4 regions of the Janthinobacterium lyxosi genome follow, and region 2 is predicted to be linked to each of the others. Evidence: predicted binding sites of a transcription regulator. Region 2 holds the regulator's gene; each other region holds the start of a gene.
What was found. The regulator sigma-54, encoded in region 2, starts transcription at its own class of promoters, with help from an activator protein. The targets are predictions, from matches to a motif close to TGGCANGNAANCTGCTTT.

Region 1 (4,217 bases), on a different contig from region 2:
AGTACTGATCGTTGAAGATACGCCGGCTTCGCTGAAGTTGTTGAGCGATTTGCTGAGCGGCGCCGGCTATGCGGTGCGCCAGGCGCCGAACGGTGAGCTTGCCTTGTGGACGGCCCAGGCGCGCCCGCCGGAGCTGATCCTGCTCGACGTGCGCATGCCGGGCCTCGACGGCTTTGAAGTCTGCCGCCGCCTGAAGGAGATACCGTCCTTGCGCCAGGTGCCGGTGATCTTCCTGTCGGCCCAGTACGATACGGACGACAAGGTGCGCGGCTTTGCGCTGGGCGCCGTCGATTTCATCGCCAAGCCCTTCCAGGCCGAGGAAATCCTGGCCCGCACCGATGCGCACGTGCGCCTGGCGCGGGCACAGCTGCAGCTGGCGCAGGAGCGCGCCAACCTGGAACGGCGCGTGGCCGAACGCACGGCCGAACTGGAGCAGGTGGCCAGCACCCTGGCGCGCGAAGTGCAGATCCGCCGCGCCAATGAAGAATTGCTGCGCCTGTCCGGCCAGGTCTTCGAAGCCACCCAGGACGCCATTTTGATCACGGATCCGGCCGGCGTCATCGTCACCGCCAATCCCGCTTTTACACGCATCACAGGCTATGCGGCGCAGGAAGTGGTGGGCACCGATATCATGCGCCTGCACGCCGAATACACGGGCGAAGCGGTGCTGCTGGCCATGCGCCAGGGCTTGCGCAGCAGCGGCTGCTGGTCGGGCGAGGTGCAAACGCGGCGCAAGAGCGGCGACACCTATCCCTGTTTGCTCAGTGTCTCCACCGTGCATGGTCCGGACGGCGCCGTCGTCAACTACGTGGGCGTCTTCCTCGATATCAGCGAGCGCAAGGCCGAGCAGCATCTGATCGACTTCCTCTCCTACCACGACGCGCTGACGGGTTTGCCGAACCGTGTGCTGCTGCGCGAGCGCTTTGAACAGGCGCGCGCGAACGCCCTGCGCGACAGCCAGCAAGTGGTGCTGATGTGCCTGGACCTGGACCGCTTCAAGAATATCAACGATTCGCACGGCCAGGCCGTGGGCGACAAGGCGCTGCAAGTGGTGGCGCGTTTCCTCTCCGGCTGCGTGCGCGAGGGCGACACCGTGGTGCGCCAGGGCGGCGACGAATTCCAGATCCTGCTGCAGGACGATGCCCTGTTGGGGCGCACGCTTGCGCTGGCGCAAACCATCCTTGCCGGCTTGCGCGAAGAGCTCAGCGTCGATGGCGAGCGCCTGGCGCTGACCACCAGCATCGGCATCGCCATGTGCCCGGCCGACGGCGATAGCCTCGACGACGTGCTGCGCCACGCCGACACGGCCCTGGTGCGCGCCAAGGAAATGGGGCGCGACCATTACGCCTTCTTCACGGAGCGCATGGGCAGCGATATCCGCGCCCGCCTGGCCATGCAGCAGCAGTTGCGCGGCGCCATCGGCCGCGATGAATTCGCCGTGCATTACCAGCCGCAGATGTGTTTGCGCACGGGCGCCTTGCTGGGCGCGGAAGCCTTGCTGCGCTGGGATAACCCGGTGCTGGGCAAGGTGCCGCCCGGCCTCTTCATCGCGCTGGCCGAGGAATACGGCTCGATCACGGCCATCGGCGAATGGGTGCTCGAAAGCGTCTGCGCGCAGATCCGCGCCTGGCACGACGCGGGCCTGGGCAGCATCAAGGTGGCCGTCAACCTGTCCGGTAAACAGTTCGCGCAGGACCGCACGGTGCCTTTCGTCGAGGCGACCTTGCGCAAATACGGCATCGCGCCCGCCTGCCTGGGTATCGAGATCACGGAAAGCACGGTGATGGGCGACCCGGACAAGGCGGTGGCGGCCCTGACGCGCCTGAAGGATATCGGCGTTGGCATTTCCCTCGACGACTTTGGCACCGGCTATTCCAGCCTGGGTTACCTGAAGCGCTTTCCCATCGACGTGCTGAAAATTGACAAATCCTTTGTCGACGACGTCACCACCAGCAGCAGCGACGCGGCCATCGCCCGTTCCGTCATCTCGCTGGCGCACAACCTCGACATGCGCGTCATCGCCGAAGGCGTGGAAACGCGTGAACAGGTCGACTTCCTGACGGAGCACGGCTGCGATGAAATGCAGGGCTATTATTTCAGCCGACCCCTGGCCGCCGCACCATTCACGGCCTTGCTGCGCGAACGGCGCACCTTGGTCGTGGCGTAAGAGCCAGCCCTTTAAGGGGCTGGTTCTAAGCGCTGCGGTGCGGCCGATGCACCATGCCGGTGCGTTCGCTGCAGCGTGGTGCGCAATGCTCACTATTCCTTCCCCTGACGCTGGCACATATCCTGCTTAGGTAGTCGCTTATTTACGCGATTGCCCCGCATGCCAGACAGCACCCGTCCAGCTACATCGAATGACGCCAGCGCGCACAGCGCCTGGCAGGCGCATTTGCGCCTGGGCTTTGCCTGGCACGATGGCGTCAGCCGCCTCGTCGAGCGCATGCATAGCGGCCCTTTGCGCGTGCAAAAGCCCCTGTATCCGGAAGGCGATACCGTCTGCCACGCCATCATCATCCATCCGCCCGGCGGCGTGGTGGGCGGCGATCAGCTGGCCGTCGATGTCACGGTGGGCGAAGGCGCGCATGCGTTTCTCACGTCGCCGGGCGCGGCCAAGTGGTACCGCGCGAATGGCCACGTCTCGGGCCAGCATATCGTGCTGCGAGCGGGCAGCGGCGCTGCCATCGAGTGGCTGCCACAGGAGAGTATCTTTTTCAATCAGGCTTGCGTGCGCCTGCGCCATGAAGTGGAACTGGCGGCGGACGCCAGCTACATCGGCTGCGACATCGTCTGCCTGGGCCGCAGCGCCTCTGGCGAAATTTTTAATAAGGGCAGCATCGCCCAGCAGGTGCAGATCCGCCGCGGCGGCAAGCTGCTGTGGTGGGAGCAGGGCGTGCTGGCCGCCGGCGGCGCGCTGATGGCCAGTCCCCTGGGCCTGGCCGGCCACACGGTATGCGCCACCCTGATCGCCGTCGGCACGCCTATTTCTCCCGCCGTGCTGGCCGCCTTGCGCGAGATCACTGTGCCTGCCGGTGCCGTGTTTGGCGCCACGCAGATGAAATCGCTGATGGTGGTGCGCCTGCTGTGCGGCGATAGCGAGGCGGCGCGCACGATCATGCTGGCCGCCTGGCAGCTGCTGCGCCCCGCCATGCTGGGGCGCGACGCCGTCGTGCCCCGCAGCTGGAACACTTGAACAAGGAAAGACATGGACCTGACTCCCCGCGAAAAAGACAAGCTGCTCATTTTTACGGCCGCGCTGCTGGCCGAACGGCGCCTGGCGCGCGGCTTGAAATTGAATTATCCGGAAGCGGTGGCCTTGATCAGCGCCGCCATCATGGAAGGCGCGCGCGATGGCAAGTCGGTGGCGCAGCTGATGTCGGACGGGACGAAAATACTCGCGCGTGCCGACGTCATGGACGGCATCGCCGAGATGATCCCCGACATCCAGGTGGAAGCGACTTTCCCTGATGGCAGCAAGCTGGTGACCGTGCACCACCCGATACCGTAACCATGTAAGCGACATTTACAGGAGCTCCTCATGACCCCAGGCGAATACAAATTGGAAGAAGGCGAAATCAGCCTCAATGCGGGACGCGCCACGGCCACCGTGGTGGTGGCCAACCGGGGCGACCGGCCGATACAGGTCGGCTCGCACTTCCACTTTTTTGAAGTCAATCCGGCGCTGGCTTTCGAGCGCTGGCGCGCCTACGGCATGCGTTTGAATATCACGGCCGGCACCGCCGTGCGCTTCGAGCCGGGCCAGCAGCGCACGGTGGAGCTGGTGGCGCTGGCGGGCGAACGCAAGGTTTACGGCTTCAATGGCGAAGTGATGGGCGCACTGCAAGACACTCCACCAGGAAAGGATTGAGATGGCCAGCATTCCCCGCAGCGCGTATGCCGAGATGTTCGGTCCCACCAAGGGCGACCGCATCCGCCTGGCCGACACGGAACTGTTCATCGAGATCGAGCATGACTACGCCATCTACGGCGAAGAAGTGAAATTCGGCGGCGGCAAGGTGATCCGCGACGGCATGGGCCAGTCGCAGCGCTGCGCGGCCGAGGTGATGGATACCGTCATCACGAATGCCGTCATCCTCGACCACTGGGGCATCGTGAAAGCCGATATCGGCTTGAAAAATGGCTTGATCTTCGGCATCGGCAAGGCGGGCAACCCGGACATCCAGCCCGGTGTGACCTTGCCCATCGGCGGCGCCACG
Region 2 (4,217 bases):
TATCGTGTCGGGCACCAAGCTCACGCATTATCCGCTGGATGATTCATCCGATATCGACCAGCCTTTCGTGCGCAAGCTCACGCCCGGCATGCCGCCGATGAACATGAATGCGGAGCTGGCGCATATCGATCAGGACAATACCCGGCTGCAACTGCGCCGCAAGGTCGTGATCGACCGGGTGGCCAGTCCGAAGGCGCAGAACCTGACAGTCAAGACGGAAGCGCTGACGGTGTTTCCGGATGAGGAAAGAATGGAAACGGACGTGCCTGTCGATATCCTGACGGGCGCCTCGCGCATCAATGGCATCGGCATGAAGGCGAATAACGCTACCGGCGTGGTGGAAGTGCAGAATGCGCTGCGCATGGTCCTCCCGCCGAAACCGCGCCCGGCCGCGGCGGCAAAATGACAGAATGAAACAAGGAAACCATACTATGAAGAACATCTTGCTGTTGACCGTATTTTCTCTGGCCATGATGGGCGTGGCGCATGCCGAGAAGGCCGATTCCGAGAAGGAAGCTGTCATCACGGCACGTAGCGGCCATGTCGACGACATCAAGCAGGTGCGTACCCTGACGGGCGACGTCGTGCTGGTCAAGGGTACCTTGACCATGAAGGCGGGCCGGGCCCTGATCACGGAAGACCCGCAAGGCTACCAGTTCATTACCTTCTGGGCCGATCCCGGCAAACTGGCCACCTTCCGCCAGAAGCGCGATGGCGCGGGCGACCTGTGGGTCGAAGGCGAAGCGGAGCGCGTGGAATACGACAACAAGACGGAAGTGGTGAAACTGTTTTCCAGGGCCAAGCTGACGCGCCTGGAAGGCACAAAAGTGACTGACGTGGCCAATGGCGCCTTCATCTCGTATGACAGCCGCAAGGAAGAATTTGCGATGGAAAATTCGAATAGCGGCACCAGCACCCCGGATGGCGGCAGCGTGCGCATGGTGATCCAGCCGAAGCCCAAGGCACCGGCGGCGGAGAAAGCGCCGGCCACGCCCGCGCCAGGAAAGAAATAATGGACAATACACGTTGCGGCAGCACCCTGATCGTTCGCGGGCTGCAAAAAACCTATGGCAAGCGGCAAGTCGTGCATGATGTCTCGCTGCAAGTCGAATGCGGCGAAGTGGTCGGGCTATTGGGTCCGAACGGCGCCGGCAAGACCACCTCGTTCTACATGATCGTCGGCCTGGTGCCGTCCGACGGCGGCAGCATCGATATCAGCGGCGTGGACATTTCCCGCCTGCCGATCCACCGCCGCGCGCAGATGGGCCTGTCGTATCTGCCGCAGGAAGCGTCCGTGTTTCGCAAGCTGACGGTGGAAGACAATATCCGCGCCGTGCTGGAAATCCAGACCGTCGAAGGCCGTCCCCTGAAGAAGGCCGAGATCGAGGAGCGCCTGGATAAATTGCTGGCCGACTTGCAGATTGAAAAGTTGCGCGAGAACCAGGCGCTGTCCCTGTCGGGCGGCGAGCGCCGCCGCGTGGAGATCGCCCGCGCGCTGGCCACCGACCCGCGTTTCGTGCTGCTCGACGAGCCATTCGCCGGTGTCGACCCCATCGCCGTGATCGAGATCCAGCGCATCGTGCGCTTCTTGAAGGAGCGCAATATCGGTGTCCTGATCACCGATCATAATGTGCGCGAGACGCTGGGTATCTGCGACCGTGCCTACATCATCAACCAGGGCTCGGTGCTGGCGTCGGGACGCCCCGACGACATCATCGCGAACGAGTCGGTACGCCGGGTCTATCTGGGCGAACACTTCCGCATGTGAGCCAATGAAACAATCATTGCAGCTGCGCACTTCGCAGCACCTGGCACTGACGCCGCAGTTGCAGCAATCGATACGCCTGTTGCAATTGTCTACCCTGGAATTGCACCAGGAGCTAGAGCAATTGCTGACGGACAATCCCTTGCTCGAACGCCTCGACGATCCGCTCGACCGTTCGCTGCGCCTGCTGTCCGATGGCGCCTTGAGTTCCACGGCTGCGCCGGCCGAAGCACCGCCCCAGCCGCCAGGCCAGGAGGCGCCTGCAGCGCCGGCCGAAGCGGAAACCTTTGACGGAGAGGCCGCCGGCGACAGCCCGGCTGCAGCGGAGGGCGGCGACAGCGACTGGAGCGAGGCGAGCCGGGGCAAGGCGCCCGACGACGAAGATTCCCGCCCGCAACTCGAAGCCCATCACTGCACCCTGCGCGAACACTTGATGGAGCAGATGCGCGTGACGGTGCTCGAATTGCGCGACCGCGCGCTGGTCGAGCTGATCATCGACGCACTCGATGACAACGGCTACCTGGAAGAGTCGCTCGACGACATCCTGGCACGCCTGCCGCAAGAGCTGGAAATCGACGCCGACGAGATGCGCACGGCCTTGTCGCTGCTGCAAAGTTTCGATCCGCCCGGCGTGGGCGCGCGCAATGCGTCCGAATGCCTGGCGCTGCAAATCAAGCGTTTGCCGCACATCGCCATGGTGACGCGGCGCATGGCCCTCGTCATCGTGGAAAAGCACCTGGCCTGGTTTGCCCAGCGCGATTTCAACAAGCTGAAAAAAGCCCTCGATTGCGACGATGAGGACTTGCGCGAAGCGCAGACGGTGATTCGCCAGTGCAATCCGCATCCGGGTGCCGTCTTCGCCTCGGATGTGTCCGATTACGTGGTGCCCGACGTCGTCGTCAAGCGCGCGCGCAATGGCTGGCAAGTCACCCTGAACAACGACGTCATGCCGCGCCTGCGCGTGAACGCCATGTACGCCAACTTGCTCAAGCAGGGCAAGGGCGAGGGCGCCATGGGCGCACAGTTGCAGGAAGCCAAGTGGCTGATCAAGAATATGCGCCAGCGCTTTGACACGATCTTGCGCGTGGCGCAGGCGATAGTAGAAAGACAAAAGAACTTTTTCTCGCATGGGGCCGTTGCCATGCGCCCCCTTGTGCTCCGTGAAATAGCTGATACACTGGGTTTACACGAGAGTACTATCTCGCGGGTAACAACCCAAAAGTACATGCTGACCCCGCATGGCATGTTTGAGTTGAAATATTTCTTTGGTAGCCACGTCGCCACCGAAGCGGGGGGCGAAGCGTCATCGACGGCGATACGGGCATTGATCGTGCAACTGACAGGAGCAGAAGACCCTAAAAATCCTTTATCCGACAGTAAGATTGCGGACATGCTGGGGGAACAAGGCATGGTGATTGCGCGACGTACTGTTGCCAAATACCGGGAAGCGTTGAAAATTCCGCCAGTGAGCCTGCGTAAGTGTTTGTAAGTTTTTTTCGGTTCCTCTGCGGGCCGGATAGGATGGACCGCACGAACCCGATCATCTTTAGGAGTGTGTATGAATCTCACCATCAGCGGACATCATCTCGAAGTCACACCAGCCATCCGTGAATATGTACAAACGAAGCTGGAGCGCGTGAAACGTCATTTCGATCAAGTCATCGATATTGCCGTGATTCTGACCGTGGATAACCTCAAAGAGAAAGAAAAACGTCAAAAGGCCGAAGTCAACCTGCGTCTGAGTGGTAAAACTGTCTACGTGGAAAGCCTGGCGCAAGACTTGTATGCCGCGATCGATACCCTGATCGACAAGCTGGACAGGCAAGTGATGAAATACAAAACCAAAGTGCAAGGGCACGGTAAAGAGGCGATCAAGCATCTGCCAGACAACTCGGACGAAGAATTCGCCGCCGCCTAAGAACACCAAAAAACCTGCTGCGCGTCGCGATTTGCGGCCTCCGATGCTCACTGTGCATACGCACAGCTCCGCTTCTCAGCCACAACTCACATCCGCTCGCTACGGTTTTTCCACGTGTTCCACGGCCTGCGACTTTGAACCGGTTGTGATCAACTAGGGGCGCACCTTGCGCCCTTTTTTGCGCCCGAACCTGTCGAACGCAATGTTCCCTCGCAGGCGCTAGAATGTGGCCACTCTCACTTCTTTTCATTTTGCCATGAGCGACTTCGTCCAGACCTCCATCCGCAACCGTACGGGCCACATCGTTCTCGACCGCCCGAAAGCCTTGAATTCCCTGTCGCTGGAGATGGTGCGTGCCCTGAGCACGGCCCTGCTGGCCTGGCGCGCCGATCCGCAGGTGGACGCCGTGGTCATCCGCTCCAGCAGCGAGAAAGCCTTGTGCGCCGGTGGCGACATCCGCTTCTTTTACGATGCGGGCCTGGCCACGCCGCAAGGCGGCAGTGCCCAGCTGGAAGATTTCTTTACGGAAGAATA
Region 3 (4,217 bases), on a different contig from region 2:
CAGGGCCGCTTGCGCCTGTTCTGGGCTGCCGAGCACGGCGCTGCCGATGGCGAAGGTAGCACCATCGATTTCGCTCGCCGTCATGGTCAGGCTGACTTTCTTGCCATCGAGATCGATCTCGCGTGTCAGCACGGCCGGTTTGCCTGGAAACAGGGCCGTGAACTGTGCGTCGGGGCTGCGATAGTCGCGCCAGTCGAATTTCGGACTGCAGGCGGACAGCGTGCAAGCTGTCGCGAGCGCGGCCAGGAAGAAGGCAAGTGATGGTTTTTTCATCAGCAGATGGTAGCAGTGCCGCCAGTCACGTGCAATCGCGCACGCGTGGCATTCACTGGGCGCCTTATATTTCACGCAGCACGCGCCGGTACTGGATCGCTTCGGCGACATGCGGCTGCGTGATCGTGGGGCTGCCCGCCAGGTCGGCGATACTGCGCGCCACGCGCAGTACCCGGTGGTAGGTGCGCGCCGACCAGTGCAGGCGCGCCATGGCGCCATGCAGCAGCTGTTCACCATGAGTTTCCAGGCGACAATGCTGTTCGATTTCCATGTTGCTCAAGCGCTGGTTCGCTTTCCCCTGGCGTGCCAGCTGCAAGGCATAGGCTGCCGCCACCCGCGTGGCGATGGACTGCGTGCTTTCGCCTGCGCCTGCGTGCCGCCCCAGCGCTGCCGGTGACATGGCGGCAACTTCGATTTGCAGGTCGATACGGTCGAGCAGCGGACCTGACAGGCGACTGTGATAGCGCAGCACGGCGTCGGGCGTGCAGCGGCAACGGCCGGAAGCGTGGCCCAGATAGCCGCACGGGCAGGGATTCATGGCGGCGATCAACTGAAAGCGGGCAGGAAATTCGGCCTGGCGGGCCGCGCGCGAAATGCTGATGACGCCCGATTCCATGGGCTGGCGCAAGACATCGAGTACCCGGCGCTGGAATTCGGCGATTTCATCGAGAAACAACACGCCGCAGTGGGCCAGCGAGATTTCTCCCGGGCGCGGCAGGTTGCCGCCGCCCACCAGGGCCACACCGGACGCCGTCTGGTGCGGCGCACGATAGGGACGACGTTTCCAGTGTTCCACCTTGAAGTGGCCGACGAGGGAGTGCACGGCGGCTGATTCCAGTGCCTCTTCATCGCTCATGGGCGGCAGCACGCCGGGAAAGCGGCTGGCCAGCATGGTCTTGCCCGCGCCCGGCGGCCCCACCATCAAGACGTTATGGCCGCCCGCGGCCGCCACTTCCAGTGCGCGTCGCGCTTGCAACTGCCCCTGCACATCGGCAAAGTCGGGATACGCAAAAGCGAGCGCTGCCAGCACGGGTTGATGGCGCTGCAGGGCGGTCTGGCTGGCGGGTGCGGCAAAATGCGCGCAGACCTCGAGCAGGCTGTGGGCGGGATAGATGCAGGCATCGCTGACCAGTGCTGCCTCGTCCGCGTTCGCTTGCGGCAGGATGAAGGCGCGCGGCGCGCCCGATTGGCTGCGCTGCATGGCTAAGGTCATGGCCAGCGCACCACGGATGGGGCGTAGCTGGCCCGAAAGCGACAGTTCGCCAGCGAATTCGTAGTGGTGTAACTGCTTGTCCGGCAACTGGCCGGAGGCGGCCAGGATGCCCAGCGCGATGGGCAAGTCGAAGCGGCCCGATTCCTTGGGCAGGTCCGCAGGCGCCAGATTGGCCGTAATGCGCCGCGCCGGCATCTCAAAGCCGCAGTTTTGCAGCGCGGCGCGGACGCGGTCGCGCGATTCCTTCACTTCCGTATCCGGCAGGCCGACAATGGTAAAGGCGGGCAAGCCATTGGCAAGGTGGACTTCGACACTTACCTCGGGTGCCTCCATGCCGGCCAGGGCGCGGCTTTTCAGGACGGCCAAACTCATCAGACTCCCCTGTGGCGCGAGCGCGGTCAGGATCAGTCTAGCGCTTGCAACGCTGTCAGGCTTGAGGTATGCCAGCAATGCCGTCTATAACGCGACCTTGCAGGCGGTACTTTATGCCTTTGGTTCGTTCAGGCGCGTTTCCAGTTCGATCAGGCGCAGTTCCAGTGCGTCCAGCTTGGCGCGGGTCTTGGCCAGCACTTGTGCCTGGATATCGAATTCCTCGCGCGTGACGAGATCGAGGCGGGCAAAGCCCTGGGTCATCATCGATTTCACGTTTTTCTCGATATCCTTGGCAGGCGAGTTTTCGATGGCTTGATGGATCTTGCCTTGCAAGTCGTTAAAGAAGGTATTCATGTCCATGGTCAGTCCTTTTATGGTGCGGCCTGTGCATCGCACCATTGCGGTGCACAGCGGCGTTAATCTGGTGCGAAACTGGGCGCTTCATTGTGCTTCAGCAGTCCGTCTCCGCATTCCTGGCGGCTTGCTGGGTATGTATGGACGGAAATGCACCTGTCAAGGTGGCAAGAGAGCTGGCACGTATTCTGCTAAAGAAGTGATGAACGCTTTGTGATCTCCAGCCAAGATTCTAAACCTCAACCGCTTTAAAAGTTCAATAAAAGGGAATCGCCATGAAGAATCTGTCCAAGAACATGACTTTAGTAGCAGCGTTGACGCTGGCCATGACCGCCGTGTGCGGCAGCGCCATGGCCCAGGATGCAGTGGCAGTGCCTGCTGCGGCCGAAGTCGTACCTGATAACGTGGTGAGCTACAACGTGGCGCTGACCAGCGACTACCGTTACCGCGGCGTGTCGCAAAGCCGTCTTGACCCGGCCATCAGCGGCGGTGCCGACTATACCCATAACCCAACGGGCCTGTATGTCGGCACCTGGTTGTCGAGCATCAAATGGATCAAGGATGGCGGCGGCGATACCAACCTGGAATGGGATATCTACGGCGGCAAGCGGGGCGAGATCAGCAAGGATTTTACCTATGACGTGGGTGGCCTGTACTATTTCTATCCCTCGAATGGACTGAGCACCAATGCCAACACTTTCGAGCTGTACGGCCAGCTCGGCTACGGCCCGATGTATATCAAGTACTCGCATTCGACCACCAATTTGTTCGGTGTTGCCGACAGCAAGAACAGCGGCTACCTCGACGTGGGTGCCAACGTGGAAGTGCATGATGGCTACATGCTGAACCTGCATGCGGGGCGTCAGAAGGTTGAGCACAACGATGCCCTCAGCTATAGCGATTACAAGATTGGCGTGACCAAGGACTTTGGCATGGCAACCGTTTCCCTGGCGGCAGTCAAAGCCAACATCACGTCGCTGGCACCGAATGGCAAGAACCTGGCGAAATCCGGTCTCGTGCTGACCGTGTCCAAAACCTTTTAAGCGAGACTGCCATGAAAATGATTACAGCAATCATTAAACCGTTCAAACTGGACGAAGTACGCGAAGCTTTGTCGGCTATCAATGTGCAAGGCATTACCGTCACCGAAGTGAAAGGTTTCGGCCGCCAGAAAGGTCACACGGAACTCTACCGTGGCGCTGAGTATGTCGTCGATTTCTTGCCAAAGACCAAGATTGAAGCGGCCGTCGATGACGCCATTGTCGACCAGGCCATCGAAGCGATCGAAGGCGCCGCGCGCACCGGTAAAATCGGTGATGGCAAGATTTTCGTCTACAACCTGGAACAGGTCATCCGCATCCGTACCGGTGAAACCGGCAACGAAGCGCTCTAAGGGGAATATTGATGCATAAAAATATAACAAAATTGCTCGCCGGGATAGCCTGCCTGTGTGCGTTTGGCATCGCCGCGCCGAGCTTTGCCGATGCCCCCGTCAAGACGGAAGCGGCTACGACTACTGCCGTCGCCGCCCCCGCCGTAACGCCGGTTCCCGACGCCGCGCCAGCTGCTGCTGCTGCTGCTGCTCCGGCCCCGGCCGCTGCCGCGCCAGCCGCCGCGCCCGTCGCCAACAAGGGCGACACCAGTTTCATGATGATCAGCACCTTGCTGGTGATTTTGATGACCATCCCCGGCCTGGCCCTGTTCTACGGCGGCCTGGTGCGCTCGAAGAACATGCTGTCGGTGCTGATGCAAGTGTTCATGGTGTTCGCGTTGGTCATCGTACTGTGGTGTATTTATGGCTACTCGATCGCCTTCACGGAAAAAACCGCCTTCTTCGGTGGCTTCGACCGCTTGTTCCTGAACGGTATCTGGGATACGGCCAAGGGCACGTTTGCCGCCACTGCCACCTTCAGCAAGGGCGTCGTCATTCCCGAGTTCGTGTTTGTCGCTTTCCAGGGCACGTTTGCCGCCATCACGTGCGCACTGATCGTCGGCGCCTTTGCCG
Region 4 (4,217 bases), on a different contig from region 2:
CGTAGGCATCCGTATAGGCGTGGCACTGGCCCGGCGTGCTGATTTGCCAGGACAGGGCCCGCTGCTGCGGCTCGATACGCGGTGTCAGGTGCAGCTGCTGGATGGTGTAGGCCAGAGGCGCACTGTAGGCGTAATGGGTTTCGTGGCGGATAGTGAGCTGCATCAGGCCGCCAAGGGAACGAGGAAGTCGCGGCTGACCCGGTTGCCCAGGTCGTAGATGTTTTCCAGAAACTCCGTCAGGGTCAGGTGCAAGCCCGCCTTCATGATGTCGTCGATATGGCCGAATTTCAGCTCCGCATGCAATTTGCCCGCGAAACGCTCCGTATCGGCGGACACATCGTTGCGGATATGCTTTAAATTTTCCACCACGTCATCCATGCAGGCCAGCAAGGAACGCGGCATGTCGCCGCGCAGCATCAGCAATTCCGCCACCCGCGCCGGGGTGATCACGTCGCGGTAGACCTTGCGGTAGATTTCAAAGCCGGAAACGGAGCGCAGCAGGGCCGCCCAGTAGTAGAAATCGCGCTGCGTGATGTCTTTCGACGTGTCGCGCGCGCCGTGGAACTTCACGTCGAGGATGCGCGCCGTGTTGTCGGCCCGCTCCAGGAAGGTGCCCAGGCGGATGAAATGGATGGCTTCATCCTTGAGCATGGTGCCCAAAGTCACGCCGCGCGACAGATGCGAGCGGTACTTGACCCATTCGAAAAACTGGCTGGGGTCCGTTTCCAGCAAATTGCTTGTCAGGCGCTTCTGCATGTCGAGCCAGGTGGCATTCTGGATTTCCCACACTTCCGTCGTCAACGTCCCGCGCACGGCGCGGGCGTTTTCGCGCGCGCCCGTCAGGCAGGCCAGGATGGAAGACGGGTTGTTCGGGTCGCGCACCATGAAGTCGAGCACGTCGCGCGTGTGAAATTGACCATCGCGGCCATATTGATGGTCGTACGCGCTCTGCAGCTCGGAAATGCCCAGGGTGGCGCGCCAGCCCTGTTCCGCGTCCTGCTCGGACTGGGGCAGCATCGATGTCTGCATGTTGACGTCGAGCATGCGCGCCGTGTTTTCCGCCCGCTCCGTGTAGCGGGCCATCCAGAACAAATGATCGGCAGTGCGGCTCAGCATGTTTTCTCTCCTGCAAAAGCGGATGTGGCTTCGAGTACCCAGGTATCCTTGGTGCCGCCCCCTTGCGAAGAATTGACCACCAGCGAGCCTTCGCCCAGCGCCACGCGCGTCAGACCGCCGGGCACCATGGAAATCGTCTTGCCGGACAGCACGAACGGGCGCAGATCGATATGGCGCGGCGCAATGCCGGCCTCGACATACGTTGGGCAGGCGGACAGGGCGAGGGTCGGCTGGGCGATGTAGCCGCCCGGATTGGCCAGCAGGCGCTGGCGGAAGTCCTCGATCTGCGCCAGGCTGGACGCCGGTCCCACCAGCATGCCGTAACCGCCCGCGCCATGCACTTCCTTGACCACCAACTTGGGCAAATTCGCCAGCACGTAGGACAAATCGGCGCTCTTGCGGCATTGGTAGGTCGGTACGTTGTTGAGTATCGGCTCTTGCGACAGGTAAAACTTGATCATGTCGGGCACGAAGGGGTAGATCGACTTGTCGTCGGCCACGCCCGTGCCGATGGCGTTCGCCAAAGTCACTCGGCCCGCGCGATACACGGACAACAGGCCCGGCACGCCCAGCGAGGAATCGGAGCGGAAGGCCAGCGGATCGAGGAAATCGTCGTCCACGCGGCGGTAGATCACATCGACGCGCTTGGGCCCGCGCGTGGTGCGCATGTAGACGGAGTTGTCGTTGACAAACAAATCCTTGCCTTCGACCAGTTCGACGCCCATTTGCTGGGCCAAAAAAGCGTGCTCGAAGTAGGCGGAGTTGTACATGCCGGGCGTCATGACGACGACAGTCGGGTCATCCACGCCCCTGGGCGCGACGGAGCGCAGGTTGTCGAGCAGCATGTCCGGGTAATGGTCGACGGGGGCGATGCGGTTGCGGGCGAACAGTTCCGGGAACAATCGCATCATCATCTTGCGGTCTTCCAGCATGTAGGACACGCCCGACGGCACCCTTAAATTGTCTTCCAGTACATAAAATTCGCCCTGGCCCGCGCGCACGATATCGACACCGGCGATGTGCGCGTAAATGTCGGAGACGACGGCAATGCCCTGCATTTCCGGGCGGTATTGCGCGTTCTTGTAGATTTGCTCGGCGGGGATGATGCCCGCCTTGATGATGTTTTGCTCATGATAAATATCATGGATGAACATGTTCAAGGCTTGCACGCGCTGCACCAGGCCCGTCTGCATCTGCGCCCATTCGGCGGCGGGGATGATGCGCGGGATGGTGTCGAACGGTATCAGGCGCTCCGTGCCGGCATCGTCGCCATACACGGCGAAGGTAATGCCGACGCGGCGAAACGTCAGATCGGCTTCGGCCCGCTTGCGGGCGATGGTCTCGGGGGATTGCTGCGCCAGCCAGTTGTCAAATTCACGATAGTGTTCACGTACCTTGCTGTCCGTACCCACTTCATCCGCAGTCATTTCATTGAAAAAATTTGCCATGTTGTGATTTCCCTTGAGCCGTGTCTACGTATAGCTCAGCAGGAAGCGTGCCAACAGGGTGGCCGCGAACAGGTGTAAATATGACCACTATTGTGGCGTCGCACCCTTCTTCGCACCGATTTGGTGCGCTAGTTGTCACTCTTGGGGACGTCGGCGGGCCGGACGAAGGGCCGGCAATCGACGGGCACGTCGAAGATGAAGCTGGTACCCGTCTCGGGCGCGCTGTCGACGGCGATGCTGCCGCCGTGGCTTTCGGCCACGTTTTGCACGAAGGGCAAGCCGATGCCCCAGCCTGGCGCGGGGCTGTCGTTTTCGCGGCGCAGGTAGTCGAAGATACGTTCGGCCTGTTCTGGCGCGATGGCGGGGCCGCTATTGTGGACGTTGATGATCAGGCGTTCGTGAGTCGCTTCCACGTGCACGCTGACGGGGGTGTCGTCGCCGTACTTGATGGCGTTGCCGAGCAGGTTTTCCAGCGCGCGCCGCAGCGAATTTTCGCACCACCAGCCAATGACAGCTTGCCCGCTGACCTGGCATTTTCCGGGCCGCTGCAGGTTGACCTGGCCGGCCACGGCGTGCACCACGGACAGCACATCGAACTGGCTCAGGGCCAGCGGCAGCCGCTGGCCCCGGTGATAGCTGAGGCTATCGAGCAATTCCTCGATCATGCTGTCGAGCCGCTTGCTGTACTCTGCAATCTTGTGCGCCAGCAAGACCACGCGTTCCGGGTCCGCCTGCCGGAGCAGCAACTGGGCACTGGTGCTGATGACGGCCAGGGGATTGCGCATGTCGTGCGACAGGCCGGCCGCGATGCGGCGCCGGAAGCCTTCGTGCATGCTGGTAAATTCGCGTATCGATTCGCGGATGCCCACGTCGATCGATTCGTTGAGCACATGCCAATCTTTGCTGCGCAGGGTGAGGCCGCTGTCATGCGCAACGGCTGCAAAGCAGTCGCGGAAGATCTGGTATTCCTGGATCACCTGTTCCGGCCCGTAATTGGTCATGCGCGCCCGCTCATTGCCATGCACGGCAGGAACGTTGCTGTTGCTGGTGGCGTTTTCGCGCGGGTGGCCCGGAGTCAGCGCCTCGGCCAGGTTATCGAAAAAGGCGGGCAGGGTATTGGTGAGGATGGGCGTGAGCAACTCGTCCGCGCCGCGCACGTTGGCACGCACACGCTGTTCCCAGACGCTAAGGACGGCGTCGCGCATGGCAAAGATGCGCTGCGCGCGCTGCAGTGAATGGCGCGCGCCTGCCTGGCGATCCGCCTGATGATCCGTGGCAATACTCACCTGAACTCCCTGACAGGAATGGCTATGCTTTCAATAGTATGCGCCGAATCCGCCGCCAGGGAAACGGCATTATTGTCCAGTATCGGGCTGCCGCAGGGCCACCTGCAGGCGGGAAAGCGAGGCTGACCACTCGCCCAGGGAAAAGTTCTGTGGATCATCATGACCGTTCGCATAGCCCGTATCGAGGACGGCGTGGAAGGCAGGGATCAGCCACGTGCCCTTGCGCACACTGGCGGCGATATACAACAGGGCCAGCCGGTCGTATTGCGCGGGCGTAAAGCCGGGATCGGGCGCCAGGCCGTCATTGCCCTTGCCGCCGCCCGGTACGGAGTTACGCGGCTGTACCAACTCCACGTGCAGGAACAGG

Region 1: the regulator sigma-54 is predicted to act here: its motif matches at 2,279-2,296, upstream of ACQ4WP_RS07035 (urease accessory protein UreD).
Region 3: the regulator sigma-54 is predicted to act here: its motif matches at 2,390-2,407, upstream of ACQ4WP_RS09905 (TorF family putative porin).
Region 4: the regulator sigma-54 is predicted to act here: its motif matches at 2,600-2,617, upstream of ACQ4WP_RS15700 (circularly permuted type 2 ATP-grasp protein).

The regions. Positions count from the first base shown of each region.
Region 1 covers NZ_JBNYXM010000005.1:189,588-193,804, forward strand. The annotation lists gene ACQ4WP_RS07030 (EAL domain-containing response regulator) at 1-2,167, shown strand, start outside; gene ACQ4WP_RS07035 (urease accessory protein UreD) at 2,327-3,193, shown strand; gene ACQ4WP_RS07040 (urease subunit gamma) at 3,206-3,508, shown strand; gene ACQ4WP_RS07045 (urease subunit beta) at 3,539-3,868, shown strand; gene ureC (urease subunit alpha) at 3,870-4,217, shown strand, end outside.
Region 2 covers NZ_JBNYXM010000023.1:53,232-57,448, reverse strand. The annotation lists gene lptC (LPS export ABC transporter periplasmic protein LptC) at 1-406, shown strand, start outside; gene lptA (lipopolysaccharide transport periplasmic protein LptA) at 432-1,013, shown strand; gene lptB (LPS export ABC transporter ATP-binding protein) at 1,013-1,768, shown strand; gene ACQ4WP_RS21475 (RNA polymerase factor sigma-54) at 1,773-3,254, shown strand; gene hpf (ribosome hibernation-promoting factor, HPF/YfiA family) at 3,324-3,683, shown strand; gene ACQ4WP_RS21465 (enoyl-CoA hydratase/isomerase family protein) at 3,940-4,217, shown strand, end outside.
Region 3 covers NZ_JBNYXM010000007.1:269,498-273,714, reverse strand. The annotation lists gene ACQ4WP_RS09920 (hypothetical protein) at 1-273, opposite strand, end outside; gene ACQ4WP_RS09915 (YifB family Mg chelatase-like AAA ATPase) at 338-1,858, opposite strand; gene ACQ4WP_RS09910 (accessory factor UbiK family protein) at 1,970-2,218, opposite strand; gene ACQ4WP_RS09905 (TorF family putative porin) at 2,488-3,255, shown strand; gene ACQ4WP_RS09900 (P-II family nitrogen regulator) at 3,267-3,605, shown strand; gene ACQ4WP_RS09895 (ammonium transporter) at 3,617-4,217, shown strand, end outside.
Region 4 covers NZ_JBNYXM010000013.1:43,338-47,554, reverse strand. The annotation lists gene ACQ4WP_RS15710 (transglutaminase family protein) at 1-163, opposite strand, end outside; gene ACQ4WP_RS15705 (alpha-E domain-containing protein) at 163-1,116, opposite strand; gene ACQ4WP_RS15700 (circularly permuted type 2 ATP-grasp protein) at 1,110-2,564, opposite strand; gene ACQ4WP_RS15695 (sensor histidine kinase) at 2,693-3,850, opposite strand; gene ACQ4WP_RS15690 (hypothetical protein) at 3,920-4,217, opposite strand, start outside.